2 regions of the Nocardiopsis sp. NPDC007018 genome follow, and region 2 is predicted to be linked to the other one. Evidence: riboswitches for the same ligand, from Rfam matches in the RefSeq annotation. Region 2 holds a riboswitch; the other holds the start of a gene.
The links. Region 2 has a riboswitch for cobalamin ahead of metE (5-methyltetrahydropteroyltriglutamate--homocysteine S-methyltransferase). Riboswitches for the same ligand answer to the same signal wherever they lie in the genome.
Positions count from the first base shown of each region.

Region 1 (15,646 bases), on a different contig from region 2:
CCTCGCCCCCGCCCACTCGGTCATGGAGGTCGGCACCGGCACCGGATTCAACGCCGCCCTGCTGTGCGAACTGGTCGGAGGCGAGCGGGTGTGCACGATGGAGATCGACCAGGTCATCGCTGACACGGCCCGCTCCACCCTGCACAGGGCCGGATACGCACCGGAGATCTTCTGCCACGACGCGGAGACGATCACCACCGACGCACCTGAGGTGTTCCACCGGATCATCGCCACCTGCCAGGTGGCGCACATCCCGCCCGGGTGGCTCACCCAGCTCCGACCGAGCGGGCTCCTGATCACCCCGTGGTCGCCCTCCCCCGGGACTCCGGGCGGTGCGCTCGCCGTCCTGAAGAAGCGCCATGGCAAGGCGGAGGGACGTTTCGAAGGTTCGCTGGGGTTCATGTGGGCGCGCGGCCAGCGCTGGCACAGGGGCCGTGCCCCGGACGTGGGGGCGATCCCCGACCACACCGTCCGCGCCGAGGGAGACCCCCGCGACCTCCTCGACGGCGAGTCCGGTCTCCTCCTGTCCCTGCTGGTGCCCGGCTGGGCGTGCGGCATGCGCATGGAACCCGGTGCCAGCGAACCGTACCTGTGGCTGACCTCGACCTCCGCCGAACCCGGGTGGGCGCAGCTGCACCCGGACGGCCGTGTCGAGCAGGGCGGGGGGCGGCGTCTGGTGAAGGAGTTCGAGACGGCTCTCACCTGGTGGCGAGCACAGAGTGCTCCACCCGTCGACCAGTTCGGGCTGACGGTCGACGAGGACAGGCGCCACACCGTGTGGGTGCACGAGCCCCAGCACGCCCTGTGGACCATGCCCGAGGGGTGAGACCAGCCCCCACCCCGTCGGGTGATGGGGCACAGCGACGACGACCACGTGACCGGATCACACGAAAAAGCTCTGGCGGGTGCGGACACACCCCCAGAGCAGGCCGACAACCAACCACCTTCAAGAGAAGAGATTGCCGACATGGCTATTGTGCCGCACGCGCATGCCCTGAACCACACGAACAACCCTCCCCCGGCTGAGTCCCGGTGGGAGTGCCGGGTCTACCCCGGACAGCTCTCCCAGACGAGTCAGGTCCGCTCCGACCTGGACACTGACCTCAACCGCATGACTGGGATTCCGGGCGAGGTGCGGGAGGAGATGGTGTTGTGCGCCAGCGAGATGTTCGCCAACGCCTGCGAGCACTCCCGCTCCGGACAGGACCCCGAAGGCCGGGTGGTCCGCACCCTGGAGACACCGGTCCCGGGCCTGGTGAGGGTGTCGATCATCGACGACGGCACCCGCACCGACACCACCACCGACTCCCTCCCGAGGGTCCCGCGCAGGCGCACCCGCAAGGACTGGGAGCAGGCCGAACGCGGCCGAGGCCTGCTCATGGTCGGCCACCTCGCGTCCCGGTGGGGGTTCCGGCCCGTGCTGGACTTCCCCTTCTGCCAAGGGCTGGGCACCGTCATCTGGGCCGAGTTCACCCTCCCGGCCTCGGCCACCACTGGGGGAACCCGATGACGGCGCACGTCAGCGCCCAGGTGCGGTCGGTCCTGACCGCACCCCGAGGCCACCGCTTCACCCGACCGGCCGGGCGTCCGCTCCGGGCTCTCCCCGTTCCGCCGAAGGCACCCCAAGCGGAGGCAACCCGTTCGGAGATGCCCTGGGAGGAGACCCACGAGGAACGCCAGGAACGCCTGCTGCGCCAGATGCACGGCAACCCCCGAGTGGCCTACATGCTCCAACATGGCCCGGTGCCGCACTGGGTCAAGGTCGCCCGTCAACACCGCGAACAGAAGGCCCGCGAAGCCCGACAGGCCGCCGCCGACGCCCGAGCCGAGCTGCCGGAACCGGTCCGCACCCGGGGCCGTCACCGGGCGCCCCGCCGCTGGTGGGGGTGGCCCGCCACCGCCCTCGGAACCGTCCTCCTCCTCGGACAGACCACCCTGGAAGCCCTCGGAGCGAGCCTGGCCCCCGACATCGGCATCCCGATCTAACCCGACAACCACAAGCGGGGCCCGGCACACACCGGGCCCCGCACCACCCCTCCTGCGCGGGGAGGGAGTAGCCCCTTGGTCGTTCTGGGGTCCGGACGAGTGCGCCGACGCCTGTACGACTGGTACCGGGAGGCCTCCGCCTTTCACCGGGAGCCCGGTGTGGCCGAGGTCCGCGAGAGGCTGTCGAACACCGTGCTGGCCGAGAACACGACGTCGAAGGAGACCACATGACACGGATCGGGATCACCGGTCACTCGAAACCCTCCGCCGAGAGCGTGCCCCTGGTACGGGAGGCCCTTTCCGCGGTACTCGCCCCGTACGAGGACGATGACCTGGTCGGAGTGTCCTGCCTGGCCCGGGGTGCCGACCAGATCTTCGCTGAGGTCGTGCTGGAGGCCGGGGGCGGGCTCGAAGTCGTCCTGCCCTCCGTCGACTACCGCGAGGCGAAGGTCAAGCCCCACAACCTCGACCAGTTCGACGACCTCCTGATGCGATCGTCCCTGGTCCGCTACATGCCGCACAGGACCGCCGGGCGGGAGGCCTACGAGGACGCCAACGAGACGGTTCTCGGCGGCATCGACCGTCTCGTCGCCGTCTGGGACGGTCAACCGGCGGATGGCAGGGGAGGAACCGGCGACGCGGTCGAAGCGGCGCGAGAGCGCGGAGTGCCCGTCGACGTCGTCTGGCCGGAAGGCGCGCGCCGAGGGTAGGCCGGATCGCGAAGGCGTCGAGCGAGCGGCGGGGAAGCCCGCCGCCTACTCCTCGAACCAGTCCCGTGCGGACGCGCTCTCGGCGAGGAACAGGAGGGCGACGTTGACCAGGAGGGCGAGCCCGATGCCCGCCCCCAGGAGGCAGCCCACCACCTGGTTGAGGAGAGCCCCCCAGAGAACGAGCCTCAGGACGGTCCGGCACCCACGCGTCGCGAAGCTCAGTCCGGCGGCGACGAACAGCTGACCCATGAAGATCGCCACGGACGCCACCAGACCGAAGGCGATCCAGCCGCCCATGACGTCCGGACCGGGTGCCGCGAGCGCCCCCCTGTCGGTTTCGATGACGTCGAGCAGCTCGTCGGGGAACAGGAACGACAGGAGCCCGAGGAGGACGACGAGCAGGTCGAGGACGAAGACGAACTGCACGATCCTGAGCGACACGGGCATGCGCGGTGGGGGTGTGTACCGGGTCATCCGGGCCTCCGGGGGTGGTGGATCGGGGACGGGCTCCACCCTGGTGGGAGGGGGCGGCGGCACCGCCCGTTGGTGACCGGTTGCGGCCACGGGCACGGGAGGGCGGCTCCGGCCCGCCCGTGCCGGGAGGGCGGCGCAGAGCCCCCGCTCCCCTGTCCGGCCGTGTCGCCGCGTGTCGGGTCATTTCCCCCTTGGGGAGGCACCGCGCTGGGTAGTGTCCGTGAGAAGGACACGGCCCCCAGGACTGGAGCGTGCGCGGTGAGCGGAGAACGTGACGAACACGGTATCACCGAGGCCGAGCGGGAGGCGTCCGCGCGGCTGTGGGCGCTGGCCAGCCCGGTCACCCCGATGGCGATCCGGGCGGTGGCCACACTGCGGATCGCCGACCACCTGGCTGACGGGCCGCGCACCGCCGAGGAGCTGGGCGCGGCGGCCGGGGCGGACCCGGACGGCCTGGCGCGGGTGCTGCGGTACCTGGTCCGGGAGGGCCTGTTCACCCTGGACGGGGACCGGTTCGCGCTCACCGACGTCGGGGCGGCCCTGCGGACCGACCACCCGGCCTCCCGGCTCGGCTGGTTCGCCGGGGACGGCGCGCACGGCCGCGCCGACCTGTGCCTGTCCGAGCTGGCCGAGGCGCTGCGCACCGGCCGGAGCGCCTACTCGCTGCGATTCGGCGGCGCGGGCTTCTGGGAGGACCTGTCCGCCGACCCCGCACTCTCCCGCTCCTTCGACGAGCTGATGAGCGGCCGGATGGTCAACCACTCCGAGACCATCGCGCAGATGTACGAGTGGCAGGCGCTGGACCACGTCGTGGACGTGGGCGGCGGCAACGGGTCGCTGCTGGTCACCCTGCTGAAGCGCTTCTCCCGGCCGCGCGGGACCGTGGTCGACCTGCCCGGCCCGGCGGCAGCCGCACGCGCGAACTTCCAGGAGGCGGGGCTGGCCGACCGCGCGGACGCCGTGGCGGGCAGCTTCTTCGACCCGCTGCCGGTGTCCGGTGACGCCTTCGTGCTCGGCTGGGTTCTGCACGACTGGGACGACGACGCGGCCGTGGCGATCCTGCGTCGGTGCGCGGAGGCGGCCGGTCCGGCGGGGGCGGTGCTGGTGGCCGAGCACGCCGCCGAGGACGTGGTAAGCGAACTGGACCTGCGGATGCTGGCGTTCTTCCAGGGGCGGGAGCGCACTCCCGAGGACCTGGCGGCGTTGGCCGGGCGCGCGGGGCTGTGCGTCGCCGGGAGCCACGTGCACAAGGGGGTCGCCCTGGTGGAGCTGACCGTGGGCCACCCCATGTGATCTACCCCACACACACCTCCGTCACCTTGGGTGACGCGGGGGCCACGCGATCCGCACCGCTCACCCCGTTGACGCGGCGACCCCCGAGCTGGCTCCATGGTGCGCACCTCTTCACACCCGCTACTGAGGAGTTCACCCATGATCGACCGCAGGCTCTTCCTGGGCGGCGTCTCGCTCGCCGCCGGAGCCCCCCTGCTCGGCGCGACCGGTTGCGCCACCAGACCCCAGAACATCACCCCCGTCTCGAACACGACCAACCTGGGAGCGCTCCCGGTGAGCGTGACCAACAACAGCGGCCGCTTCGCGGACGACGAGGTCCTCGTGTACGTCGTCGGCACCGACCTCGTCGACGACGTCCACTGCCGGGTCGACGCCCAGGGCACACCCCACCCCGTCAGCCTGGACGACAACACCGACAACGGGTACACCGACTACTCGATCCCCCTGGGCGCCCTCGCCGACCTGACCCTGCCGTACATGTCCGGCCGCATCTACTTCGCCATGGGCGGCAAGCTCGGCATCCGGATCGTCGAGGACGGCAACGGCAACCCCGCGCTCCAGCTCCCGGCGGGCTGGGTCGAGGACGACCACGGCTTCGACGTCCTGCACGACTCGGTGGAGTTCACCCACAACGAGGACGGCATGTTCTGCAACACCTCGATGGTGGACCAGTTCAGCGTGCCCATCGGCATCCGGCTCACCGGGAACGAGGACCAGAGCACCGGCTTCCTCCTGCCCGGCGGGCGCGACGCGATCTTCGAGACCCTCGCCGCCGACCCCGACTTCTCCCCGCTGGTCTTCGACGGCCACCGGATCATCGCCCCCGGCCATGGGCTCGACTCCGGGATCTTCCCCACCGACTACTACGACCCCTACGTCGACCAGGTGTGGTCGCACTACTCGGGCACCGACCTGACCGTCACCACCAACGCCGGGACCTTCACCGGCCGGGTCCAGGGCGACGAGCTGCTGTTCGACGGCGGGGTGTCGCCCATCCCCCGGCCCAGCACCCGCGACGTGTTCTTCTGCGACGGCGCCCTGGCCGCGCCCAACGACGGGATCACCGGCCCGGTCGCGGCCATCGTGGGGGCCGCGCTCAACCGCGCCACCCTGCTGGACCACGCCGCCCAGCCCACGAACGACCCGAACGGGTTCTACCTGGCCGACATCGCCAACCGGTACGCCGGGACCTTCCACGACCACACCGAGGACGGCAAGGCGTACGGGTTCGCCTTCGACGACGTCGAGGACTTCGCCTCCTACATCCAGGACCACGGGCCCTCGCGGCTGGAGATCACCCTGACACCGTTCTAGCGGGCCGTTCCGGCGCGCCGCGCGAACGCCGCCACGTACACGCGCCCCGGGCGCACCGGCCACACGGGGTCGGTACGCCCGGGGCGCGCCCCCACACGGGTCCATGAACCGACCGACCCGGCCCCCGGCGTGCCGGGGGCCGGTGACGGTCAGCGGCCCTGGTAGCGGTGGGGGTGCTCGGTCTCCTCGTACCACTGGCTGGCGGCCGCGCCCTCGTTGAGGACGACGATGACGACGAGCAGCACGAGCGCGATCAGGAACGATCCGCCGGTCACGATGTTGACCAGCACGGAGACCGCGCCGATACCCGCCACCACCCGCACGAGTGTCCGGGTGCGGTACCCGCCCTGACCCATCGTGGCGGCCACGTAGACGTTGAAGCCGGTGGTCGCGACACCGATGAGCATGATGAACAGGAAGGTGCCGGTGCCGACACCGGCCACGCTCCTGAGCTCGGACTCGGTCATCGCGCCCATCCCGATGAAGGCCAACAACAGGCCGAGGGCGGCCAGTCCGGCCTGGACGAAGAGGATGACCTGGATGGCCGTGAGGGTGCCGGGTTTCGGGTTCATGGGGGACTCCGTACCGCTGGGGGACGCCCCGGGGCCGCTCGCCCCGAGGCCTGTCGCCCGGTGAGACGCCGCCACGACGTCCCCGGTTCCGCCAACACGGAGGCACCACCCACCGGACTCCGGACGGCGCGCGGCCCGGGCACCCCCTCGGGCCCCCGGGCCGCGCGGCGTCCTCCCACCGGACTCAGCCGGTGTCGGGCTCCGCGGACACCTCCGGGGGCCGCGAGCGCTCGCGCACCGACTCCACGATCGCGGAGAAGTCCCGGGGCACCCCGTCCAGGCTCTCGGCGAACGCGCGGTAGACCTCCGCCGCGCGGCCGCCGACGAGCGCCTCCACACCGGTCTGGCCCAGCGCGCTGGCCGCCAGGCCCAGGTCCTTGGCCATCAGCGCGGCCGCGAAGCCAGGACGGTAGTCGTGGTTGGCGGGGCTGGCGGGCACCGGGCCCGGCACCGGACAGTACGACGTGAGCGACCAGCACTGCCCCGAGGCCGTGGACATCACGTCGTACAGCGCCTGGTGGGTCAGGCCCAGCCGCTCCCCCAGCACGAACGCCTCGCTCACCGCGAGCATCGACGCGCCCAGCACCATGTTGTTGCATATCTTCGCCGCCTGGCCGCCGCCCGGGCCCCCGCAGTGCACGACCCGGCCGCCCATCACCTCCAGCAGCGGCCCCGCCGTGGCCAGGTCGGCCTCCTCCGCGCCGACCATGAAGGTGAGCGTTCCGCCCTCAGCCCCGGCCACGCCACCGGACACCGGGGCGTCCATCGCCCGGTGGCCCGCCTCGACGGCGGCGGCGTTGGCGGCGCGGGCGTCGGCCACGTCCACCGTGGAACAGTCCAGGAACAGCGTGCCGGGGCGGGCCGCGGCCAGCAGACCGCCCTCCCCGGGCCCCTCAATCCCGGGGGCGCCCCGGTAGGCGTCGAGCAGGTGGCGGCCGCTCGGCAGCATGGTGACGACGACGTCGGCCCCGGCCACCGCCTCGGCGGCGGACCCGGCCACCCGCACGCCCGCTCCGGCCGCCCGCTCCAGGGCCTCGGGCACCAGGTCGTACCCGGTGACGGCGTGCCCCGCGGCGACCAGGTTGGCGGCCATCGGGCCACCCATGTTGCCCAGCCCGACGAAGGCGACCGCGCTCATCGCGCACCCCCCGGGCCCTCGCACGCGGCGACCGGCGCGGCGAGACCGACCGGACCGTCCGGGGCGGGATCGAAGGCGCGTGCGACGTCGGCGTCCGAGACCCCGGCCAGCGTCGCCGGAGCCCACCGGGGCCGCCGGTCCTTGTCGACCACCTGGGCGCGGATGCCCTCGGCCAGGTCGGGCCAGGTCAGCGTGGCCGAGGAGACCCGGTACTCCTGTTCGAGGACCTCCTCCAGCGTGTCCAGGTCCCGCGCCCGGCGCAGCGCCGCCAGGGTGGTCTTCACCGAGGTCGGCGACTTGGCCGCGATGGTGTCGGCCGCCTTCGCGGCCTCCGGGTCGCCGTGGTCGCGCAGCCGCGCCACGATCTCCTCCGCGGTGTCAGCCGAGTAGCAGGCGTCGATCCAGCCCCGCCGCGCCTCCAGCGGGGCGGCGGGGGCGATCTTCGCGAAGCCGCCCACGGTCTCGATGACCTCGGCCTCCGTGCGGGCCCGGGTGAGCGCGGCGACCAGGTCGGGCAGGCGCTCGGAGGGCACGTAGTGGTCGGCCATCCCGGTGTACACCGCGTCCCCCGCGCCGATCGGCGTCCCGGTGAGCCCCAGGTGGGTGCCGGTCTCGCCGGGCGCCCGCGACAACAGGTAGGTGCCGCCCACGTCGGGCACGAACCCGATGGTGGTCTCCGGCATGCCCACCTTGGAGCGTTCGGTGACCACACGGACCCGGCCGTGCGCGGAGACCCCCACACCGCCGCCCATGACCACGCCGTCCATGAGGGCGACGTAGGGCTTGGGGTAGCGGGCGATCCTGGCGTTGAGGCGGTACTCGTCCCGCCAGAAGTCGGCGGCCCGCCGGTCGCCGTCCACCGCGCTGGCCCGGATCGCCCGGATGTCGCCGCCCGCGCACAGGCCGCGCTCCCCGGCGCCGTCGAGGAGCACGGCCGCGACGCCCTCGTCCTTCTCCCAGTCGGTCAGGGCGTCCGCGAGCACGCGCACCATCCCGTGGTCGAGGGCGTTGATGGCGCGCGGCCGGTTGAGGGTGGCGCGGGCGAGCGCGCCCTCCACCCTCAGCAGCACCGTCGCGTCGTCCGGGCTCGCGGCCGTGGGGTTGTCGTCGCCGGTCATCAGGCGGCCCCGGTGAGTCGTCGAGCGATGATGAGGCTCATGATCTCGTTGGTTCCTTCCAGGATTCGGTGCACCCGCAGGTCGCGCACGATCTTCTCAATGCCGTACTCGGTCAGGTAGCCGTACCCGCCGTGCAGCTGGAGCGCCTGGTCCGCGACGGTGTACCCGGCCTCGGTGGCGAACCGCTTGGCCATGGCGCACAGGTGCGCGGCCTCGGGGTCGCCCTCGTCCAGGGCGGTCGCGGCGCGCCACAGCAGGGAACGGGCCGCCTCCAGGTCGGTGGCCATCTCCGCGAGCCGGAACCGGAGCGCCTGGGCGTCGATCAGCGGGGCACCGAAGGCCTCGCGGCCGCCCAGGTAGGCGGTACTGCCCTCCAGCGCGGCCCGCGCGCCGCCGAGCGAGCACGCGGCGATGCCGAGGCGGCCGCCGTTGAGCCCGTTCATCGCGATGCGGAAGCCGTCCCCCTCCGCGCCGAGCAGGCGGTCGGGGCTCAGCCGGACCCCGTCCATGAGGACCTGGCGGGTGGGTTGCGCGTTCCAGCCCATCTTGGCCTCGTTGGCGCCGAAGGACACCCCCGGGTCGTCGCGGAGCACGACGAACGCGGAGATCCCGGCGGCCCCGTCGCCGCCGGTGCGCGCCATGACCACGTACACCTCCGAGGCGCCCGCCCCGGAGATGAACTGCTTGGCGCCGGTGAGGACGTAGTGGTCGCCGTCCCGGACCGCGCGGGTGCTGAGCGCGGCGGCGTCGGACCCGGCCCCGGGTTCGGTGAGGCAGTAGCTGCCCAGGGTCTCCATGGAGCACAGCCCCGGCAGCCAGCGGGATCGCTGGGCGGGGTCGCCGTACCGGTCGACCATCCAGGCGACCATGTTGTGGATGGACAGGTACCCGGCCAGGGACGGGCAGCCGGTGGCCAGGGCCTCGAAGACCAGGACGCCGTCGAGCCTGGTCAGGCCGGTCCCCCCAGCGTCCTCGGAGACGTAGAGGCCGCCCATGCCGAGTTCGGCGGCCCTGCGGAGCACGTCGACGGGGAAGTGCTTGGTCTGGTCCCAGTCGACGGCGAACGGTGCCAGGTGCTGGTCCGCGAACGCGCGCGCGGTCTCGGCGAGCGCGCGCTGTTCGGCGGTGGTCGCGGAGGTCACCGCACGACCGGGATGGTGAACTCGGCGCCCTCCTTGACCCCGGAGGGCCAGCGCGAGGTGACGGTCTTGGTGCGGGTGTAGAAGCGCACGGAGTCGGGGCCGTGCTGGTTGAGGTCGCCGAAGCCGGACCTCTTCCAGCCGCCGAACGTGTGGTAGGCGACCGGCACCGGGATGGGCACGTTCACGCCGACCATGCCGGTGTCGACGCGCTGGGAGAAGTCGCGGGCGGTGTCGCCATCGCGGGTGAACACGGAGACGCCGTTGCCGTACTCGTGCTCGCTGGGCAGGCGCAGGGCCTCCTCGTAGTCGGCGGCGCGCACCACGCACAGTACCGGGCCGAAGATCTCCTCCTTGTAGATCCGCATGTCGGTGGTGACGCGGTCGAACAGGGAGGCGCCGGTGAAGAAGCCCTCCTCGTGACCGGCGACCTTCAGGCCGCGGCCGTCGACCACCAGCTCGGCGCCCTCGTCCACGCCCAGACCGACGTAGGCGTCCACGCGGTCGAGGGCGTCGCGGGACACCAGCGGCCCGAAGTCGGCGTCGGGGTCGTCGGCGGCCCCCACGGTCAGCCCGGAGATGCGCTCGGTGAGCTTGGCGACGAGGGCGTCGGCGGTCTCGTCGCCGACCGGCACCGCCACGGAGATGGCCATGCAGCGTTCCCCGGCGGACCCGTACCCGGCCCCGATCAGGGCGTCGGCGACCTGGTCCAGATCGGCGTCGGGCATGACGACCATGTGGTTCTTGGCCCCGCCGAAGCACTGGGCGCGCTTGCCGTGCGCGGTGGCCGTGGAGTAGACGTACTCGGCGATCGGGGTGGAGCCCACGAAGCCGACGGCGGCCACCCGGGGGTCGGTGAGCAGGGTGTCGACCGCCTCCTTGCCGCCGTTGACGACGTTGAGCACGCCCGGGGGCAGCCCGGCCTCCAGGAACAGCTCGGCGAGGCGGAGCGGGACCGAGGGGTCGCGCTCGGAGGGCTTGAGGATGAACGCGTTGCCGCAGGCCAGGGCAGGTGCGGCCTTCCACAGCGGGATCATCGCGGGGAAGTTGAACGGGGTGATGCCCGCGACCACCCCGAGGGGCTGGCGCAGGGAGTGCACGTCGATGCCGGTGCCGGCGTTGTCGGTGAACTCGCCCTTGATCAGGTGCGGGATGCCCGCCGCGAACTCCACCACCTCCAGGCCGCGCTGGAGGTCGCCGTGCGCGTCGGCGACGGTCTTGCCGTGTTCGGCGGACAGCGCCCGGGCGATCGACTCGCGTTCGGGTTCGACCAGCTGGAGGAACCGGAGCAGGACCCTGGCCCTGCGCTGGGGGCTCCAGGAACCCCATTCGACCTGGGCCGTCTCGGCGTCGGCGACGACCGCCTCGGTCTCCTCGCGGTCGGCCAGGGGTACCCGGGCACGGACCCGGCCGGTGCTGGGGTCGTACACGTCGCCGAAGCGGCCGCTCCGCCCGGGGACGTTCCTGCCATGCACGAAATGCGTCAGCTCGCTGACCATGCGTGTTCGCTCCATCCTCGTGGACCACACGGATCTCCGGCCGCGAGCGGTGGCCTGACTTCCGGGTGTTCGGCCCGGTCACAGTGGCGGGACCGTGCTGGATTCGCACCAGCTTCCCCGCTCCACGGCCCCCTCACCATATAGTTGGACGTCCTACTAAATCCAGACCCCCGGCCCCCCGATCCCGTCACGTTCCGTCCCCGGACGCCGCCGGAACGCGCCCGAAGGGGCGGGGTTAGCGTGGAGGCGTGTGCCGGTGCCCCCGACGGGAACCGCCCGAGACACCGGCGTGCGGAAGGTCGGTGGTCCCCCCGTGTCCGACTCCACGACCCGGGCGTCGACGGCGCCGCTCGGCGGACGGTTCTGGGCCTTTTGGTCCGCGTCCCTGGCCTCGAACCTCAGCGACGGCGTGGCGATGATCGCCGTGCCGTGGCTGGCCTCCTCCCTGGCCCCGGACCACGCGGCCCTGGTCGCCGCCGTGGCCACGGCGGGCCGACTGCCCTGGCTCCTCCTCGCCCTGCCCGCCGGGGTGCTCGTGGACCGGGTCCCCCGGCTCACGCTGATGGTCTCCGCCAACACCCTGCGACTCCTGCTGTGGGCGCTGCTGGCCCTGGTGGTGTTCTCCGACTGGGCGTCGATCCCCCTGCTCGCGGCGTTCGCGTTCTGCTTCGGCGCCCTGGAGGTCTGTTACGACACCGCCGCCGAGACCACGGTGACGTCGCTGGTCCCCCCGGATCGGCTGGAACGGGCCAACGGGCACGTGCGCTCCGGGGCGATCGTGGCGGAGGAGTTCGCCGGGAGGCCGCTGGGCGGGTTCGTGCTGGCCCTCGGGCTGTTCGTCCCGTTCCTGTTCAACATCGCCGCGCTGTTGGTGTCGGTGGTGGCGCTCCTGCGCGTCCGCGCGACCGCTCCGACCGCTCCGAGCGCCGCCGACGCCCCCGCCCCCCGCGAACGGCGCGGCCTGGCCGGGGTGTGGGCGGACGTGGTCGAGGGCGTGCGCGCCGTGTGGCGTCAACCCCTGCTGCGGGCCGTGGCCGTGATCGCGGTGTTCGTCAACACCGCCTACGCGACCATGCTGTCCACCCAGGTGCTGTTCGTCCGCGACACGCTGGGGCTGGGTTCGGCCGGGTTCGGCCTGCTCATGGCCTTCGCCGCGATCGGCGGGATCGTCGGCGGCCAACTGGTCTCCTGGCTGCGTTCCGCGCTGCCGCACGGGACGCTGCCGACCCTGTGCCTGGCCGGGAGCGGCCTGCTGTACCTGCTGGTGGCCGCCTTCCCCCTCACACCGGTGGTGGCCGGGGTGTACTTCCTCAGCGGAGGGCTGGTGCTGGGCTACGCGGTGGCGATGACCTCGATCCGCCAGCGCATCACCCCGGACCACCTGCTCGGGCGGGTGAACGCCGCCATGCGCACGGTCAGCTGGGGCATGAGCGCCGTGGGCATGGCGGCGGGCGGTGTCCTGGTGGCGGCCCTGGCGCCCGCGCTCGGCCAGACCGACGCGCTCCGTGTCCCCTACCTGCTGGTGGGCGTCATCAGTCTGGCCGTGGTGGCGGTGTTCGGCCGAAGGCTCGTCGGTCTGGTGCGGGAACACGACCTCTGAGCCCCGCCACCGGCCCCCGGGCGGCCCGCACTGGTCGGGGTGTGCGGGCCGGGGACCGGTGGCGGGATCGACCGCGCCGGGTCCGTCGGATCGGGGCAGGAGGGTCGCGCCCCGAGCCGATCAGTCCCCCGGCGAACCGAGGGTACGGAGCATCCCGTGGGCCTCGTCCACGCGGACGGGGTAGGCCTCGGGGCTCTCCGCGAGCCGCATGGCGGTGAGGTCACAGGCCATCGCGGTGTGGGCGGCCAGAACGGCGACGCTCTCCGCCGTGCCCGCCTCCGTGAGGGCCCCCGCCAGGCGGAGCGCCCGTTGCTGCCGGGTGAGCAGGTAGCGGGATCTGAGGTCGACGCTCTCTCTGAGGAGCCGCACCAGGACCGTCGAGTGCGCGGGCGTCAGCGCGGTGCGGGGACACGCCGCCGCTGCCTCGCGGAGTAGGGCGAGCGCCGCCCCGAGGTCGGTTCCCGGCTTCCGGTCCGCGCGTTCGCGCACGTGGGCGCACATGCGGTCCACCTCGGCGCTGTCGTCGGCGAACAGCACCTGCTGCTTGTCACCGAAGTACCGGAAGAAGGTGGTGCGGCCGACCTCGGCACGCTCCGCGATGGCCGCGACCGTGACGTTGTCGAATCCGTGCTCGGCGAAGAGTTGGAAGGCTGCTGACACGATCGTGGCCCTCGCCTTACGGCGTTTGCGGGCGTGGAGTGTGTCCGGGGGGTGGTGCATGGGCGACCCTATCGAGTGGGAACTCGGTTCTCAATGGTACGCGGGACCGGCCATTGGGACGGTGGTCCCGAAACGGACCGAGAGACCGAAGGAGCGGGATGACTTCCGGGCTGGATGGCCGGATGTGACCGGCATACCGGGGCCGGGGGGAGCCCCGGAGCGAACACCGGTTGGCCCGGGAGTTTATTGCAAAGTGATCTGGTACCGACAACCGCCTTCCACTCGCCGCAGAACCCCTGCCCGGAAAGAGTTCCCTCCTCACGGAAGTTATCCCTCCGACAGGCGCCCCATTTCCCGTGGGCGCCAATTCGCCACCCACGGTAAATCGTTCGGGTTCCTAACTATTCACTGGCAGCAGTGACCGGAACCCTCCCGTGACCCCGGCTTGACCCCCACCCGACACTCCTCCCGGCGCCGTCCACGTGTTCCCGGCGTCGTCCGCACCCCTGTGCCAGAGTGGAGACCTGACTCACATCTTGGAGTTCGTCATGGCATATCTCCTGGTCATCGGCACGCGCAAGGGCCTGTTCACGGCCCGGAGCGAGGATCGGCGCGCATGGGAGGTGACCGGACCGCACCGGCTCGACGAGGCCAACGACGCCGGTATGAGCCCCGTCTACACGGTCGGGATCAACCCGCACACCCAACGCCTGCTCGCCGGAACGGAGAGCTGGCACTTCGGGCCGAGCGTCTGGCACAGCGACGACCTCGGCGCCACCTGGACCGAACCGCCGAGCCCGCCGATCGCCTTCCCGGAGGACACGGACGGGTCGCTGACCCGCGCCTGGCAGTTCGCCTTCGGCGCCGACCCCGACACCGTGTTCGCCGGAGTGGAGCCGCACGCCCTGTTCCGCTCCTCCGACGGAGGCGACAGCTTCGAACTGGTCCGGGCACTCTGGGACCACCCGCACCGGGCGAACTGGATGCCCGGTGCCGGTGGCGCCGCCATCCACACCGTCCTGCCCGGCAGGCTCGGCGTCGGACGCGAGACACCCGAGGCGATCACCGTGGCCATGTCCACGGGTGGTGTCTACCAGAGCGAGGACGACGGGGCCAGCTGGCACCCGACCAACAGGGGCATCTCCGCCGGGTTCCTGCCCGACGAGGAGCCCGAGTACGGCCAGTGCGTGCACAAGGTCGCCGCCGCACCCGACGGCTCCTTCTACGCGCAGAACCACCACGGGGTCTACCGCAGCGCCAACCCGTCCGACGGGTGGACGTCGATCGAGAAGGGCCTGCCGACCAACTTCGGCTTCGCGGTGGTCGCCCACCCGCACCACCCCGACACCGCGCTCAACTTCCCGGTGGTGAGCCAGGAGGTCCACCTCCCGCCGGACTACCGGCTCAGCGCCTACCGCACGGACGACGGCGGGGGTTCGTGGCAGGCGATCACCGAGGGCCTCCCGGAGGAGCCGTACTTCGGCATCACCCTGCGCGACGCCGCCTGCACGGACGGCGCCGAGGTCCCCGGCTTCTACTTCGGGACCCGCTCCGGGGACGTCTACGCGACCACGGACGACGACGACCGCTGGCACCTGGTCGCCGCCCACCTGCCCGACGTCCTGTGTGTACGGGCGACGGAGGTGTGAGATGCGGGTGACCGTGCACCTGACCAGCGTGCTGCGGGCCGACGCCGGGGGCGCCACCCACGTGCCGCTGGAGGTCGAGGACGGGACCCGGCTGCGCGGGGTGCTGGACGCGCTGGCCGAGCGCCACCCCGGCCTGGACCGTCGGATCAGGGACGAGCAGGGCGGGCTGCGCAGGTACGTGAACGTGTTCGTGGACCAGGACGAGTGCCGCTCCGTGGGCGGACTGGACGCCACCGTCCCGAACGGTTCGGACGTACGGCTGCTGCCCTCGGTCGCCGGGGGCTGAACGGACGGGCCCGGGGCCCGTGTCCCGGGCCCGTCCGCGTGTCAGTCGGCGGCGGTGCGACCCTCGTACCGGTCGCGCCGGGCGTCCATACCAGCGTCGCCCGAGGCGGGAGGCGCAGAGGCACGGTCCGTGCCCGCCGGAACGGTCGGAGCCGCCTGCGGCACCGCCGCACCGGGCCGCGAGGACCCGACCAGCCCCGGGGGCACGG
Region 1 covers NZ_JBEYHA010000009.1:36,023-51,668, forward strand. The annotation lists gene ABZ635_RS06800 (methyltransferase domain-containing protein) at 1-826, shown strand, start outside; gene ABZ635_RS06805 (ATP-binding protein) at 968-1,510, shown strand; gene ABZ635_RS06810 (hypothetical protein) at 1,648-1,986, shown strand; gene ABZ635_RS06815 (hypothetical protein) at 2,062-2,217, shown strand; gene ABZ635_RS06820 (hypothetical protein) at 2,214-2,696, shown strand; gene ABZ635_RS06825 (hypothetical protein) at 2,742-3,143, opposite strand; gene ABZ635_RS06830 (methyltransferase) at 3,429-4,463, shown strand; gene ABZ635_RS06835 (beta-1,3-glucanase family protein) at 4,602-5,777, shown strand; gene ABZ635_RS06840 (hypothetical protein) at 5,927-6,349, opposite strand; gene mmsB (3-hydroxyisobutyrate dehydrogenase) at 6,534-7,487, opposite strand; gene ABZ635_RS06850 (enoyl-CoA hydratase/isomerase family protein) at 7,484-8,605, opposite strand; gene ABZ635_RS06855 (acyl-CoA dehydrogenase family protein) at 8,605-9,747, opposite strand; gene ABZ635_RS06860 (CoA-acylating methylmalonate-semialdehyde dehydrogenase) at 9,744-11,243, opposite strand; cobalamin riboswitch at 11,271-11,391, opposite strand; gene ABZ635_RS06865 (MFS transporter) at 11,557-12,843, shown strand; gene ABZ635_RS06870 (TetR family transcriptional regulator) at 12,964-13,563, opposite strand; gene ABZ635_RS06875 (sialidase family protein) at 14,052-15,152, shown strand; gene ABZ635_RS06880 (MoaD/ThiS family protein) at 15,154-15,438, shown strand; gene ABZ635_RS06885 (DUF418 domain-containing protein) at 15,480-15,646, opposite strand, start outside.
Region 1: linked by a shared signal. The riboswitch ahead of ABZ635_RS06860 (CoA-acylating methylmalonate-semialdehyde dehydrogenase) and the one ahead of metE (5-methyltetrahydropteroyltriglutamate--homocysteine S-methyltransferase) in region 2 are both predicted to bind cobalamin.

Region 2 (15,646 bases):
GAGGTGCTCACCGTGAGCTCGTCGGTGAGGGCGAGCAGGGTGCCCAGCTCCGCCACGGCGGCGGGCAGGTCGGTGCGCCACACGTTGCGCCCGTCCACGACACCCGCGACCAGGCGGGTGGAGCCCAGTCCGGAGACGGCCGCGAGGTCCTCGACGCCCTCGGAGTCGGTGACCAGGTCGAGGCCGACCGCCTCCACCGGGGAGTCCTTGAGCACCCGCAGGGCGGCGGCGCCGATGGAACCGAAGTAGGTGGAGACCAGGAGCGCGGGACGGTCGGTGAGGGCGCCCAGACGGTCGTAGACGCGCTCCAGGTGACCGACGCAGGCGCGGCCCTCGTCGGTGGCCAGGATCGGCTCGTCCAGCTGGACCTCGGTGGCGCCGGCCTCCCTGAGGTCGGCCAGGAGCCGGGCGTAGGCGTCCAGGAGCTGGTCGAGGAGCTCGATGGGCTCCCATCCCTCGGGAGCGTCGTCGGCGGCCTTGGCCAACAGGAGGAACGTCAGCGGGCCCACCAGCACGGGCCGGGTCGGGAACCCGGCCTCAGCCGCCTCGCGGAACTCGGCGACCGGCTTGTCACCGACCAGGCGCGGCCGGGTGCTGGGGGAGAGTTCGGGGACGAGGTAGTGGTAGTTGGTGTCGAACCACTTGGTCATCTCCAGCGGCGGGGCGCCCTGCTCGCCCCGGGCGAGCGCGAAGTAGCGGCGCAGCTGCTCGTCGCGGTCCCCGGCCTGGGCCGGGGAGGCGAACCGGGAGGGGACGAGGTCGAACAGGACCGCCGTGTCCAGCACCTGGTCGTAGTAGGAGAAGGTGTTGGACGGCAGGTCGTCGACGCCCGCCTCCCTGAGCTGGGAGTACACGCCCAGACGGAGGTCGGCGGCGATCGTGTCGAGCTCGGCGGCCGTGGTGCCGCCCTTCCAGTAGGACTCGCTGGCGCGCTTGAGTTCGCGGTGGGGGCCGATGCGCGGGTAGCCGTGCACGGTGGAACGCACGGACGGCCGGGAGGCCGGGGTGCTGGGCATGGAGCTTCTCTCCCTCGTCGAAAGCCGGGCACCGACCACGAGGAGGTGAGGACGCGGACACGCCGACGGACGCCTCGCGGCGTACGATCGTCTCCGCCCTCGGCCCTCCCTCGGGGCACGGGACCACCGACGGCACGGGTGCGCCGCCGGGTGGAGGCAGGTCTTCGGACTCGTGGGCACCTCCGGCGTGACCGCCGGACTCCTACTGGTCACCGCTTCCCAGTTCCCGACTTCTCAGGTCGGATCACCAGTGCTCTAGGCGACGTTCGTTCCCACTCACCGCTGCGGGGCAGTCCCGGACTCGCACCGGGTTCCCTCTCTCGACACGCGACACCCGTCCCGAAGGGATTTCGGGGAGACCAAAGGCGGAGCGTGTACCTTCCACGGCTGCAAGTATAGGGAGCACCCCCTCTGCCCCTACACCCGGCGTGGCCATCGCCCACTCGGCGTGAACCCGCCCCGTGTTCGCGGCATCACACCCGACAACCAGCGTGCGTGGGGGCCCTCTCCCCCGTCACCCCCACGAACGTTCGTCTGACGATGAACGTGGAGAACCCCAGGTGAAGCAGCAAGACCGGCAGACCATGGCTCCCGACCACCCCCTCCTCACGGTCGCGACCGCGGTGGTCGTCGTGCTGGGACTGGTGCTGTCCGTCTCCGGACCCAGAGGACCGTTGGAGGACAGCGCCCTGGCGGACGACACCGGCGATCACTCCTCGGAGGGCGGGGATGGTCCCCCCGCCACCGGCGAGCCCGACCAACTGACCACGGTCTCCCCCGACGCGGTCCCCGGGACCGAGGAGGTGACCCTCGCCCACGACGGACGCGCCGACGTCACCGTCACCTACCCGGCGGTGCCCCACGCCGCGCCGCTGACCGACTTCCTGGACCGCACCCTCACCACCCAGGTACGGGCCTTCGAGGCCGCCAACCCCGGTGCGCGCTCCTTCGTCGGCGAGTGGGGCCTGACCGCCGCCGAAGACCGTGTCCTCGGGGTTCGGTTGACCACCGCCGAGACCGACTCCGAGGAGACCAGGGAGGGGCACAGCACCTACTGGTACGAGACCGACACGGGCGCCGTCCACGGCTCCAGCGAACTGATCGCGGGGCAGACCGAACTGGCCGAGCTCAACGAGAGGGTGCGCGAGGCGGTGGCCGGCACCGACGCCGTACCCTCGTCCCTGCACCCGATCAGCGCGCTCTACGACTCCGTCGGCTTCAACCCCGACGGCGACCTGGTGGTGGAGTTCGACTCCGGCCAGGTGGCCCCCGCCAGCGCGGGCCGGGTGCACGCGGTCATCCCCCGGGACGAGGCCGAGCCCCTGCTGTCGGAGTTCGGGCTGCGGGCGCGCGCGGCCGCCACGACGGGCGTTCGCGCGTTCACGATCGACCGTGCCCCGGAGGCGGACAAGGACGGCTCCGCCCCCACCGCGCCCGGCGTGCTCGCCCCGCGCGACGACACCGTCGACTGCGCCGACCCCGACACCACGTGCGTGGCGCTGACCTACGACGACGGTCCCGGCGGGCGCACCCCCGAACTCCTGGACGCGCTGGCCGCCCATGACGCGAGGGCCACCTTCTTCGTCACCGGCCTGCCCGTCACGGAACACCCGTGGGTGGTGCGCCGCGCCTACGCCGAGGGGCACGAGATCGCCAACCACACGCTCGACCACCCGAACCTGACCGAGCTGTCGGCGGGCGCCGCCCGTGAGAACCTGGAGGCGACCCAGGCCCTGGTGTACCGGGAGACCGGCTACACCATGGACCTCATGCGCCCCCCGTACGGAGCCACCAACGCGAAGGTCGCCGACGTCACCCGCGAGCTGGGCCTGGCACAGATCCTGTGGAGCGTGGACACCAACGACTGGCGGGACCGCAAGGCCAGCGTGGTGCGCAAACGCGTCCTGGACGGAGCCTCCGACGGCGCGATCATCCTGATGCACGACATCCACCCCACGACCATCGACGCGTCGATCGACGCCATCCGTCTGCTGGACGAGCGCGGGTTCACGATGGTCACGGTGTCGCAGCTGCTCGGCACCACCGAACCCGGACGCGAGTACGTGGACGGCACCCCCGACGAAGAGGAGCGGGAGACCGCCGACGGCTCCGCCTGACCCGCGCCTCCGGGCCGGTGACCACTTGTGGTCACCGGCCCGGAGGCCGCGGCCCCGTCCCCTATGTTGCTGCCAGCGGCCGGGGGAGAACCCCCACAGGGACGAGGGAGTCGGGTGTTGGCGCCGAGGAGAGCAGGACCGGTCAGAACCGTTGCGCGCGCCCGTTCGGGGCGCCCGCGCCCGTTCCGGGCCGGGGCCGTGCTGGTGCTCCTGGCCCTGCCGCTGGCCGCCTGCGGGAGCGCGAACCCCGGCGCGGGCGGCGGCGACCCGCAGCGGCTCACGGTGCTGTCCGAGCGGTCCGTGGACGGGATCGGCGAGTGGCGGGGCGAGGCCCGTGACTTCCCCGGGCACCCCGTCGATCCGGCGGGCGTGGAGATCAGCGTCGCCTACCCGGAGATCGAGGGCGCCGCAAGCCTGTCCGAGGGCCTGGCCGCACGGGTGGACCAGGAGGTACGGGACTTTCGCGCGGGCACCCGCGACCCGGTGCGCCTCGACATCGGCTGGGAGCTGGTCGCCGCCGGGGAGGGCCTCGTCGGCGTCCGGCTGGTGCGCACCGAAGAGGACATGCACGGTCTGCGGGAGGGCTACTCGACCTACTGGTACGACGCCCGCTCCGGGGCCGTGTCCTCCTCCACCGAACTCCTGCGCGGGCAGGAGGAGTTGGGCCTGCTCAACGGGATCGCGCGCGAGGAGCTCGCCGACCTGGCCGACGTGGACCCGAACGCCCTCCAGCCGGTGCTGCGGACCTACGACTCGATCGGGTTCAACGCCGCCGGGGACCTCGTGGTGGAGTTCGACGACGGGCACCTGTCACCGATCGTCGACGGGCACGTACCCGACAGCTCACCCGGGCGCCGGGCCGTGGTGGTCGACCACGATCGGGCCCGACCACTCCTGTCCGACCTCGGAGAACGGGCCCGTGAGGCCTCCCTCGCGGACGAACCCGACCTGCTCCCGCCGTCCGCCGGGGAGGCCGGGAAGGACGACCCGAGCGACGACCCGCCCCCCGGCGCGGTGACGGCGGGCGACCCCGGCGTCGACTGCCAGGACGGGATCACCCGGTGCGTCGCCCTGACCTTCGACGACGGCCCCGTGGACGCCACCCCGCACCTGCTGGACCTCCTCGCCGAGGAGGAGGTGAGCGCCACGTTCTTCCTCAACGGCGGACCGGCCCTGACCCGGCCGAGCGTCCTGCGCCGCGCCTACGCCGAAGGGCACGAGATCGCCAGCCACGGCGACGAACACGAACACATGAACACGATGGACGCCGAACGCCTGCCCGCGCAGACGGCGGCGGTCAGCGCGATGGTCCGCAGGCAGACCGGGTTCACCGTGGAACAGTTCCGGCCCCCGTTCGGGGCCACCGACGAGGCCGTGCACGAGGAGATCGCCGCCCAGGGCATGGCGGAGGTCGCCTGGACGGTGGACAGCCGCGACTGGGAGGGCCACGACCGGGACGAGATCGTGGAACACGTGGTCGCGGAGGTCGAACCGGGCGCTGTCGTCCTGTTGCACGACCCCCAGCCCGCCACGCTCGCCGCGGTCCCGGAGATCATCGAGCGGCTGCGCGCCCGGGACTACGTCTTCGTCACGAGCGGCCAGGCCCTCGGCGGACCCGAACCCGGCCGCGTGTACCCGCCGGACTGGGACGGCGACTGGTAGGGGCGGCCCGAACACGCGCGGGCGGGCGACGGGACACCGCCGACCGCCCGCGACGCCGGTCAGCTGGCCTCGGGGGCCTCCCGGACCACCGTCAGGGCCGGGGCGGGAGCGTCGGAGCCCACGGCCTCCTGTACGGAGCGGTACCCGGCCTCGCGGACCAGGCGGGCCAGGCCCCGGTGGATGCGGCGCGGCCACAGCGGACCGCCGTAGATCAGCCCGGTGTAACCCTGGACCAGGGTGGCCCCCGCCCGGACACGCGCCCAGGCGTCCTCGGGGGTCTCGACACCGCCGACGGCGACCAGGGTCACGCGGTCGCCCACACGGGAACGCAGACGGCGCAGGACCTCCAGCGAGCGCTCCTTGAGCGGGGCGCCCGACAGGCCCCCGGCCCCGGCCGCCTCGACCTCGGCGCCGGGAGAGTCCAGCCCGGCGCGGGAGATGGTGGTGTTGGTGGCGATGATCCCGTCCAGGCCCTCGGCCAGCGCCAGGTCGGCGACGGCGTCGACGTCCTCGTCGGCCAGGTCGGGGGCGATCTTCACCAGCAGGGCGAGGTCGGGTCGGCCCGCCTCGGCCAGGGCCGCGCGTACTGCCGCGACCAGGGGACGCAGCTGCTCCACACCCTGGAGGTTGCGCAGGCCGGGGGTGTTCGGCGAGCTGACGTTGACGACCATGTAGTCGGCGAAGGGGGCCAGTCGCAGCGCGCTCAGCGCGTAGTCGGCGGGGGCCTCCTCCTCCGGGGTCACCTTCGTCTTGCCGATGTTGATCCCGAGGACCGGGCCCCGGCGCTGGTGGTGCAGCCGCTCGGCGACCAGGGCGGAACCCTCGTTGTTGAAGCCCATGCGGTTGACGATGGCGCGGTCGGCCACCAGCCGGAACAGGCGCGGCTTGGGGTTGCCCGGCTGCGGGTGGGCGGTCACGGTGCCCACCTCGACGAAGCCGAAGCCCAGGGCGGCCAGACCGCGCGGGCTCTCGGCGTTCTTGTCGAAACCGGCCGCCATGCCCAGCGGGCCGGGGAACTCACGGCCGAAGGCGTGCACGGTCAGCTCGGGTTCGCGCGGGCCCAGGACCCTGCCCATGGCCTCGGCCACGCCCGGTACGGCGGTGACGCCGCGCAGGGCGGCGAAGCTCAGCTTGTGGACGGTCTCGGCGTCCATGTGGCGCAGGACCGAGCTGAAGAGGATCTGGTAGAACACGGTCATCCGTTTCCGTCTCCCTCGCGTTCCGCGAGGAAGCGTTCGAGTTCCGCGCCGAGCTCGTCGGCGGTGGGCAGTCCCGAGTCGTCGTCGGTCAGCGGGGTCGGGCCGCCGCCCTCCTCCGAGCGCGAGGACATGATGTCGTCGTACTGGCGTTCCAGGTTGGCCACCACGCGCTGGACCTCCTCGGAAGCGGCGACCTGTTCGGCGATCTCCACGTCCGTGGCGGCGGCGACCTCCTCCATGGCCTCGGTGGACAGGGCCAGACCGGTCGCCCCGGCCACGTACTCCAGGGCGGCGATGGCCGACCGGGGGTAGGTGGACTGGGCCAGGTAACTGGGCACGTGGATGGTGTAGCCGACGAAGTCGTGACCCTGCTCCCCCAGCCGGTACTCCAGCAGGGCGGCCACGCTGGCGGGCACCTCGACCCGACCGATCCAGGGGGTGTGCCCCGCGATCAGTTCGGGACGGGTGGAGTGCGGCGTGACCGTCACCGGCCGGGTGTGCGGCACGGCCATCGGGATGCCGTTGACACTGATCGACAGGGAGACGCGGAACCGGTCCACCAGCCCCGTCACGGCGGCGACAAAGCCCTCCCACGCGAGGTCGGGCTCGGGCCCGTGCAGGACGAGGAAGGGGTGGCCCTCCTCGTCACGCATCCGGTACAGGGCCAGCTTGTGCGGCCGGTAGTCGGTCCAGGTGTTCTCGACGAAGGTCATCTGCGGCCTGCGGTCGCGGTAGTCCACCAGCAGGTCCGTGTCGAAGGTCGCGACCTCCTCGGCGGTGAACCGCTCGAACAGCGAGTCGGACAACTGGCTGCCGACGTTTCCGGCGTCGACGAAGCCGTCCAGGCAGACGAGCATCACCAGCCCGGTGACGTCGTCGAAGCCGGGGTGGAGTTCGTACAGTTCTGCGGGGTCGCGCACCGGGTTCTCGTCTCCAAAACTGGTCGGGGTCGCAGGACGGCGACGCACCCGTACTGGCCTGCCCGAAGGGCGCGAGCGGCGCGCGGCGGGGTCGCTGTGCCCTGCTTTTCCACCATACCGACCCGATGCGGGTGGGACCGGTCCCGGCGCCCCCGGAGGTGACGACGACCACACGCCGGGGGGCCGGACCGTCAGGGACGCCGGTGCACCGCCCGGAAGCGCGAGGGCGGGGTCGCGTAGAACTCGACGAAGACCTGGCGCAGGGTCTCCGCGGAGCCGAACCCGCAGAGGGCGGCCACCCGGGTGACCGGCAGGGCGGTGGACTCCAGGAGGTCGGCTGCGGCCTCGGCCCGGGCGCGGCGGACGAGATGGGCGGGGGTGTGGCCGGTGTGCGCCAGGCAGAGTCGGCGCAGGTGGCGGGAGCTCACCCCTGCCGTGCGGGCGAGAGCGCCCGTGGAGAGGTCGCCGTCCAAGTGGTCGCGGACGTAGGTGAGCACCTTCCGGACCAGCAGGTTCTCCGGGTCGAGGGTGGTCAGCACGCTCATCTGCGCCTGGTTCCCGGGGCGTTGGAAGTAGGTGACCAGGACCCGGGAGACCAACCGGGCCAGGGCCGGACCGTGGTCCTGCGCGACGAGGTCCAGGGTGAGGTCCAGCGCGCTGGTGACCCCGGCCGAGGTCGACACCGGGCCGTCGTGGACGAAGATCGGCGCCGGGTCCACCGTCACCCCGGGGTAGCGGTCGGCGAGTTCACGAGCGAAGTGCCAGTGGGTGGTGGCGCGGCGACCCTCCAACAGCCCGGCGGCGGCGAGCACGCTCGAACCGGTGCACACCGAGGCGACCCTGCGGCTCTCCCGGGCGAGTCTGCGCACGTGGGCGACGAGCGGGGCGTGGGCAGCCGCCCGCCGGTGCCCCCATCCGCCCGAGACCACGAGGGTGTCGAGCGGACCCCGCAGTTCCTCCAACGCCGCCTGGCCCTGGAGCGTGAGGCCGGAGGAGCAGCGGACCGGCGCCGCGCCCGGCGTCGCCAGGGTCGTCTCGTAGGCGGGCCCGTCGGGGAGGAGATCGTTGGCGGTGGCCAGGGTCGAGGTGACCGAGGAGATCTCCAGGAGCTCCGCGTCCTCGTAGGCCACGATCACGACTCTGCGTGCGTCCATGACGGTCACTCCCCCGACCGGGTCCGTCCGGACAGGATTCCCAGGATTTCGGACCCGTCCCAGCCTACGCCTGGCCGCCGCCCGCGGGCCGGCGCAGTCTGGTCGGCATGACATCCCCACCTTCCGGCGGCCGGTCCTCGAAGGCTCGTCCGTCCACCTCCTCCCCCGTCCGCGCCTACCGGGACGCGGACACCGGCCACGACGCGCGGGGCGACGTCCGCCGCCGGGCCGCCGGGGGCGCCCCGGCGGTGACACCGGCCCGGTTCCCCTCCGGAGCCGACGACCTCGGCTCCGCCGGAGGCGGGGCGGTCGGCCCCGACGGTGGTCGTGCGGCCGGGGCGCGGGGCGCCCCCGCCACGACGTTCGGGCGCTGGTGGCCCGCGCTGACCGCCGCCACGGCCGCCGCGCTCACCGTCACGGTGGGCGGAGACAGCGGCGGGCTCGTGTTCCTCCTGTTCACCCTTCCGGTCATGTACCTGGCCGTCGCGGTCCTGGACCGGCCCCGGACCAGCTGGCTGATGGTGGGCTCGGTGATCGCCCTCCACTTCCTGCTGGAGGCGGCGGGCCTGCCGTCCTGGCCGTTCGTCCTGGTGCTGGGGGTGCTGCTGGTCGCGGTCGGACTGGTGCGCGGGCCCCTGCGCCGCCCCGGGGTGTTCGCGCTCCAGACCCCCGCGCTGGCGGTGTTCGGCGGCGCCGGGCTCCTCACACTGGTGGTGTCCCCCGAGGCAGCGGTCGCGGTGGTCGCGGTCGGTCTGCTCGCGCACGCCGCCTGGGACTCCGTGCACTGGTGGACCCGGAAGGTGATCTCGCGGTCCCTGGCCGAGTGGTGCATGGTGTACGACACCGCCGTGGGCGCCACCATCCTGGTGGCCCTTCTGGTCAGGGCGTTCTGAGGTCGCGAGTGGGCGCCCGGGCGACCACAGGGGCCCGGGCTCCGCTCGCTCGGGCCCGCCGCGCCGGACGCCGTGGGCGCGGCACACGCCGTCAGCGGTGGCGGACCACTCTCAGGGTCCGCAGCCGGTTGAGGACGGCGCCGATCTCGTGTCGGCGCGGCAGGGCGTAGTCGCCGCCGAAGTCCGTACCGAGCAGGCCCACGCCCTCCTTGGCCAGGGTCTCCTCCAGGGAGTCCAGGGCCTCGGCCACGGTCCGTCGGCCGTCCAGGTGCTGCCCCCGGACCAGGGCGCGCAGGGCCAGACCCGCACCGGTGATCTGTCCGGGGTCCACGAACTGCTCCACCGAGCGCACGTCGATGTCGCCCTCCCCGTAGACCAGCACGTCCATGTCCCGGCGCTTGATCCGGCTCCGCCCCTTCGTGGTGTCGTCATCCACCGACCCGGGGTCGACCACGCGGGCCCGGGGCAGGGTGAACTCGGCGTCGACACGGTCGCGTGCCAGGGTGCGCGCCTTCTCGGTGACGTCGTGCGGGTGGTAGGCGTCCAACATGATCACCTGGTCGGCGACGTCGAAGTAGTCGCCGCTGCCGCCCATGACCAGGACCGTGGAGACCCGGTGCTCACGGTGCAGGGGCCGCACCAGGTCCACGAACGGCACCAGGGGTTCCCGGTCGCCGTGCACCAGGGTCTGCATGCGCTCGTCGCGGATCATCAGGTTGGTGGCGGTGGAGTCCTCGTCCACCAGCAGGGTGCGCGACCCTGCCTCCACCGCCTCGCAGATGTTGGCCGCCTGCGAGGTGGAACCCGAGGCGTTCTCGGTGCGGAAGTCGCGGGTGTCGGCACCGGTGGGCAGGTTGCGCACGAAGGGGCTGACGTCCACCCGTTCCACGCCGCGCCCTTCCTCCGCCCGGATCTTGACCGCGTCCTCCCTGGTCACGACCAGTTCGCGGCCGTCACCGAGCACGTGGTCGTAGACACCGCGCTCCAGGGCGTGCAGCAGGGTGGACTTGCCGTGGAAACCGCCGCCGACGATCAGGGTGATGCCTTCGGGCACCCCCATCCCGGTGACCGTGCCCGCGTGCGGGAGGTCCACGCTCACCCGCAGGGTCTCGGGTGCGGAGAAGGGAACCACGCCCTCCCCCGCCATGGGCTGGTCGCTCACGCCGCTGCGCCGGGGAAGGATCGCCCCGTCCGCGACGAAGGCGACCAGACCCCGGTCGGCCAGCCCCGCCCTGAGGGCGACGGTGTCGGCCACGCTGTCGGCGAAGGCCACGGCCTCCGTCTCGTCGATCTCGTCCCAGTCGAGGTCGTCGACCAGCGCCGGAAGGGTGCGGCACAGTTCCCGCTCGGCGGTGCGACCGTCGATCCGGCGGCCGTGTCCGGGCAGGTCCACCCCGATCCGGAGGTCGAGGGCCCCGTCCTCGGTGACCTGGCAGGACGAGCGGGCGATGACCTCCTGGCCGCCGGTGTCGATCTTCAGCAGCGACCCCCGCAGCAGACGGCGGGCACGCCGCCCGAGGTAGTCGGCGGTGGCCCGGCGGCGTACCGGGTCGGCGAAGGCGCTCGCGGGGATACCGGCGTCGGGACGCAGGACGCGGACGCGCGAGGGCGGCGCGAAGGGGTCGGCCTGGACCCGCTGCACGGTGAGGGTGAAGTCACCGAAGTCCCAGTCACCCTTGAGTGACTTGTAACGCCCGTAGGAGGCGCCCTGCATCTTCAGGAGCTCCTCGGACAGGCGCGCCTCGTCGCGCCTGCCGCGGATGGGCTCGGGCTCGGGCCTGCGGCCCCCGCCGCCGCGACCGCCGCCCTCGCCACGGCCCCCGCCGCCGTACCGGCGCCCCTGGCCGCCGTTCCCGCGTCGCTCCGTCATCGCTTCCCCCGGTGTCGCTACGTACTGCTACTCCCGCCAGATTAGGACTTCTGTGCGCATCCCGCTCCGACCCTGTGGACAACCGCGTCGGTCGGGGGCTCTCCGCTCGTGGCGACGGTTCAGTCCGGCGGAACGGGCGGCGCGTCCGTGAGGGTCGCCTCGAACCCGCCCGGCTTCGTCTCGCCCGGCGGGTGCGGCAGGACGCCGTCGGACCTCCAGCACACGCACGACACCTCCCCAGGAGGGCCTTTGCCCGTCACCTCCCCGACGGCTAGGTTTCGGGGAGTCCCCTCTCCCGAGGAGTCCGCACCATGAACACGGTCCTGTTCGCACCGGAAACCTTCAACCTCGCCGAGACGACGAGGGCGATCGAGGTCGCACGGCAACTCCGAGACCGGCACGAGTGCGTGTTCGCCGGGTACTCCGAGCGGTACGCGGGACTGATCCAGGACGCGGGCTTCGAGTACCACCCGCTCTCCCCGGAGCTCACCGACGAACAGGCCGACCAGCTGATCCGCTTCGACCAGGGCCGTGGCGCGAGCCACCCCTTCACCACGGAGAGGGTTCGGGCCCGGGTCCGGAGCGAGCTGGCCCTGAACACGCTGGTGCGGCCCTCGGCCACGGTCATCGGCACCACGCTGAGCCAGATGATCTCCGCACGCGTCAGCGGGGTCCCGCTGGTCTACGTCAAACCCTTCGCCTACTCGTGGCCGCACCTGCGCCAGGCCGACTCCCTGCCACTCCTCCAGGAGAACCGCCGCCTGTCCCGGGCGGTCAACACCGGCGCGGCACGACTCCTGCGCGAGGCAGCCCGATACACCACCCTCAAGCCCGGCGGCTTCTCCAGGGTCGCCCGCGAGTACGGGGTGCGGCTCCCCCGCCGAACCGTGGAGGCCCTGGACGGTGACCTCAACCTGGTCGCCTCGATCTCCGGTTACCTGCGCCCCTACCGGCTCCCGCCCCACTACCGCTGGGTGGGTCCGGTGTACGCGAAACCGCCCCTGGAGGTACCGCCGGAGGTGGAGCACCTGGTGCGGACCGCGCGCGGGGCCGACCGCCCGGTCGTCTACTTCGCGATGGGCAGTTCCGGGAACCGCGACATCGTCCTGAGGGTCCTGCGCGAGCTGTCCCGACTTCCCGTCACGGTGATCGCCCCGGTCGCCCGCTACCTCGGGCCCGGTGACCGGGAGCGGCTCGGAACACACGTGCACGTGTTCGACCTGCTGCCCGCCCACCGGCTCGGCGACCTCGTGGACGCCTCGGTCATCCACGGGGGCGAGGGCACCGTGCAGACCGCCGTCGCCTCGGGGAAACCGTTCCTCGGTATCGGGCTCCAGCTGGAGCAGCGCTGGAACGTCGCCGAATGCGTCCGCTTCGGCAACGCCGTGGGACTCACCCCCCGCCAGACCGAGGGGGAACGGCTCCGCCGAGCCCTGGAGTCCCTGCTCCGCGATCCCCACCTGCGCGTCCGAGCCGAGGAGCTCCGGCAGCGGCTGGCCGGTGTCGACGGAGCCCGCAACGCCGCCGACCACATCTGCGCCCTGATCTCGACACCCTGACTGGGGACCACGGGCCCACGCGACGTAGGAACGACTCAACCGGGGTGGGGTGCGTCCGACCCGAGCGCGTGTTCCACACGCAAACGCTGCGTGTGGTGCATGTGCAGCCCCGCGACCTCCTCCGGCAGAAACCAGCCCACCTCGTGGGACTCGCCGCTGACCCGCTGCTCCCCGCCGACCACGCGGGCCCGGAAACACACGTTGAACTGGCGGCGTACCTCGCCGTCGCTGTAGGCGATGACGTGCCGGGCATCGGTGTAGGTTCCTACCAGACCGGTGACCCTCACTTCGTAGCCGGTCTCCTCCAGGGTCTCCCGTACAGCGGCCTCGGGCAGGCTCTCCGTCATCTCCATCGTCCCGCCCGGCATCGCCCACAGCCCATTGTCCACCCGCCTCTGGAGCAGGATGCGGCCGTCGTCGCCGATCACCGCCGCGCTGGCCGCCACCACGAGACGGTTCGGCTCAGGGGCGCCCGGATCGTCGTAGTACTCGGTTCGAGCCATCTCCCAGTCACTCCTTCAGGGGCCGCGCCGTCCGCCATACGGCGTCCATGCTCGCAGCGTAAGCGTCAAACAGCCCATCGGAACCCTTTCGGCGCAGACGGAGCAGGGGGTTCCCGTAGGCGTTGACCCCATACAGATGCGAGTTGACGAACATGTGGCCGTCTGCCCGGTATACCGAGTTGTACAGAGTCGTGGCGTGCAGCCCCACATCAATCCCAGCGACGCCGAGCAGCGGCCGGTAGTGCATCGCGGCCAGGAGACAGCGCGATTCGATTCCGTGACCGAAACACTCCTCTTCCCCTCGCACGCGGACCGCGTCACAGTACGGATCAGCGATGAGCACACGAACACGCACGCCATGACCTGCTCTGTCCTTCAGCAATTGGTGCCAGTCGGAGATCTGTTCGTGCAGGAACAGAGCGGCGTAGACGAGGATGTCGATCGATTCCTCGGCAGACACGAACATGGACCGCCACACATCGATCGACAGGTCAGAGCGCTTCCGATAGACCGCTTCCAATTCTGTCGCGGCCCCCTCTGCGCTCTCGGCTCCGTCCCTCAGGGACGGCCACAGGTCATGAACATCAGCCCCGAGTATCTGCGCTACGGCGTAGGCGTTGCGACGGTGAGGGACACGGCCTGTACTGATCCAGCGAGCCACAGTCTTCGGGTCCGCTCCCACCTTCTCCGCGAGGGAGGCCGCCGTGTGGTCGGAGCGTTCCAGTTGGGCGCGTAGGCGTTCGTTGGGGGACATGGGGACGTTTCTATCGCACCAGGACGTCCTGTGAGGTGTCCTTGACACGGTAGCGATGTCCCTCTGGCGTGGAAAGACTGGTGATTCCGAAGAAGGGAGCGCACACCCGTGCCGAACGAGAAGCAGGACGCAGAAACCCCACAGGCTGAGTCCCCTGATCCCGTCATCAGCGAGGTCGGTAACGCCGTTGAGCTGACCGAGGGAACCAGCAGCAGGAGCGGCACCGAGGACAAACGCTACAAGTACCAGTAACCCCTCCGGGCTCGGTGGTCGTGCACCGTCCCGAACAGCGCGATGGAGATGTATGGAGTGGTTCGGCGGATCGGTCGCGACCACCGGGGCCCCGGCCCCGCGTCCTCTGGAGACCACGTGGTCCCTGGTACTCGCCAAGGTCGAACTGTGGACTGCGGGGACGTGTTCCGGGAGAGCGGTCGCCACAGCGGTGGCCGGTCCAGAGTGGGTTGCTGTCTTCGGAACTCACGGGACGGATTCCGAGAGCCTGGAAACCTGGCTGTCTGTGAGGGGAGAGTCCGATCCTCCTCCGTGGCCCGGCACCTACACGGTCGTGGTTGGCAACACGCGAGGAATCTCCGTCTTCACCGACCCCGCCCACGCGCTTCCGATCTACTACACCGAGGTGGACGGCGCACTGGTGTGGGCTTCCTCCAGTCGGGCGTTGTCCGGTCTCACCGGACTCGGCCCGAACCTCACCTGGGTCTCTCGTCTGCTCGCGAACCCGCCGGAGTCTCCAGCGGTGCATGACAGCGGCTTCCAACGAGTATGTACCGTGCCACCAGGCCACTGCCTTGAGGTAACCGGGGACAGGCCTCCGAGGGTACGCCGATGGTGGTCACCACCAGCGGGTATGCCTCGCATGGAGGCATCCCGCCAGTTCAGGCAGGCTCTTGACACAGCCGTCGCGCTACGGCTCGGGCGGGAGCACCACGTTTCCTGTGATCTGAGTGGTGGTCTCGACTCGACCACGCTCTGCCTCCTCGCGGCACGGCAAAGAGAGGCCTTCCAGATCCTCACTGCGTGCACGGTCCATCCCGAGTCCAGGAACCGCGGCGGTGACCTGGACTATGCGCGGGCAGCGGCGAAAGGGCGGGAAGGAGTGAACCACATGCTCCTTCCCCTGTCCGAACAAGAGCTCCCCTACAGCAGCTTGGGGTGTGTTCCTCCCACCGACGAACCGGCACCGACCACGATCACCGCTGCCCGGCACAGATTCGCCTACGAACGGATATCCGCGGCAGGGAGCACCGTCCACATGACCGGTGACGGTGGCGACGCCCTCCTGATGCAGTCACCGGATCTGGCGATACGGCTCGCCCTGCACGGTCATCCGCTTCGAGCTCTGCGTGACGTACACGGGTGGGCGAAGCTCGACCGAACCAGTCCGGCCCGGCTGCTGTCCCGTGTCCTGAGGGTCCGTGTTGACACGCCGCCGCATTGGCTCACACCCAAGGCCCTGGGTCTGGCCTCACCTCGCCCAGGCCCGAGAGCACTGCGCTATGTCGGCAGGGACGCGGAGATGGTCGCCATACGAGAGATCGGACGTACCGCCTACGCGGACGTGCAGTTCGCATCGCGTTTCGGGGTCCGTTTGGAGGCGCCGTTTCTCGACCGTGCAGTGGTGGAGGCAGGGCTGGCCTTTCGCCTCAGGGACCGGGGTTCCCCCTGGAGCTACAAACCTCAGCTGACTCGAACCATGACCGATGTCCTACCCCACACTGTTCTGGAGCGCCGCACCAAGGGCGGCACGGACGCGGACCATCACCTGGGGTTACGAATACGTCTGCATGAGGTCAGCGCTCTCCTCGACGGGTGGCTGGCGGGGCACGGGCTGATCGACCCGCAGGCCGTCCGCGCAGAACTGCGCGCGGCAGAGTCGGGGAAGGAGTACGCGTGGGGCGCGCTGGAGCCGGTGATCGCGGCCGAGGTGTGGTCGCGAACCGTCACGGCGTACAGCCCTCCTCAATGGCTCCGGCCACTCCAA
Region 2 covers NZ_JBEYHA010000002.1:146,421-162,066, forward strand. The annotation lists gene metE (5-methyltetrahydropteroyltriglutamate--homocysteine S-methyltransferase) at 1-1,016, opposite strand, end outside; cobalamin riboswitch at 1,154-1,369, opposite strand; gene ABZ635_RS01710 (polysaccharide deacetylase family protein) at 1,601-3,133, shown strand; gene ABZ635_RS01715 (polysaccharide deacetylase family protein) at 3,332-4,795, shown strand; gene ABZ635_RS01720 (quinone-dependent dihydroorotate dehydrogenase) at 4,855-5,994, opposite strand; gene ABZ635_RS01725 (PAC2 family protein) at 5,991-6,914, opposite strand; gene ABZ635_RS01730 (DJ-1/PfpI family protein) at 7,106-8,068, opposite strand; gene ABZ635_RS01735 (hypothetical protein) at 8,176-8,961, shown strand; gene ABZ635_RS01740 (ABC-ATPase domain-containing protein) at 9,053-10,831, opposite strand; gene ABZ635_RS01745 (nucleotide disphospho-sugar-binding domain-containing protein) at 11,143-12,390, shown strand; gene ABZ635_RS01750 (NUDIX domain-containing protein) at 12,426-12,893, opposite strand; gene ABZ635_RS01755 (XRE family transcriptional regulator) at 12,901-13,647, opposite strand; gene ABZ635_RS01760 (hypothetical protein) at 13,756-13,899, shown strand; gene ABZ635_RS01765 (albusnodin/ikarugamycin family macrolactam cyclase) at 13,952-15,646, shown strand, end outside; gene ABZ635_RS01770 (lasso peptide biosynthesis B2 protein) at 15,628-15,646, shown strand, end outside.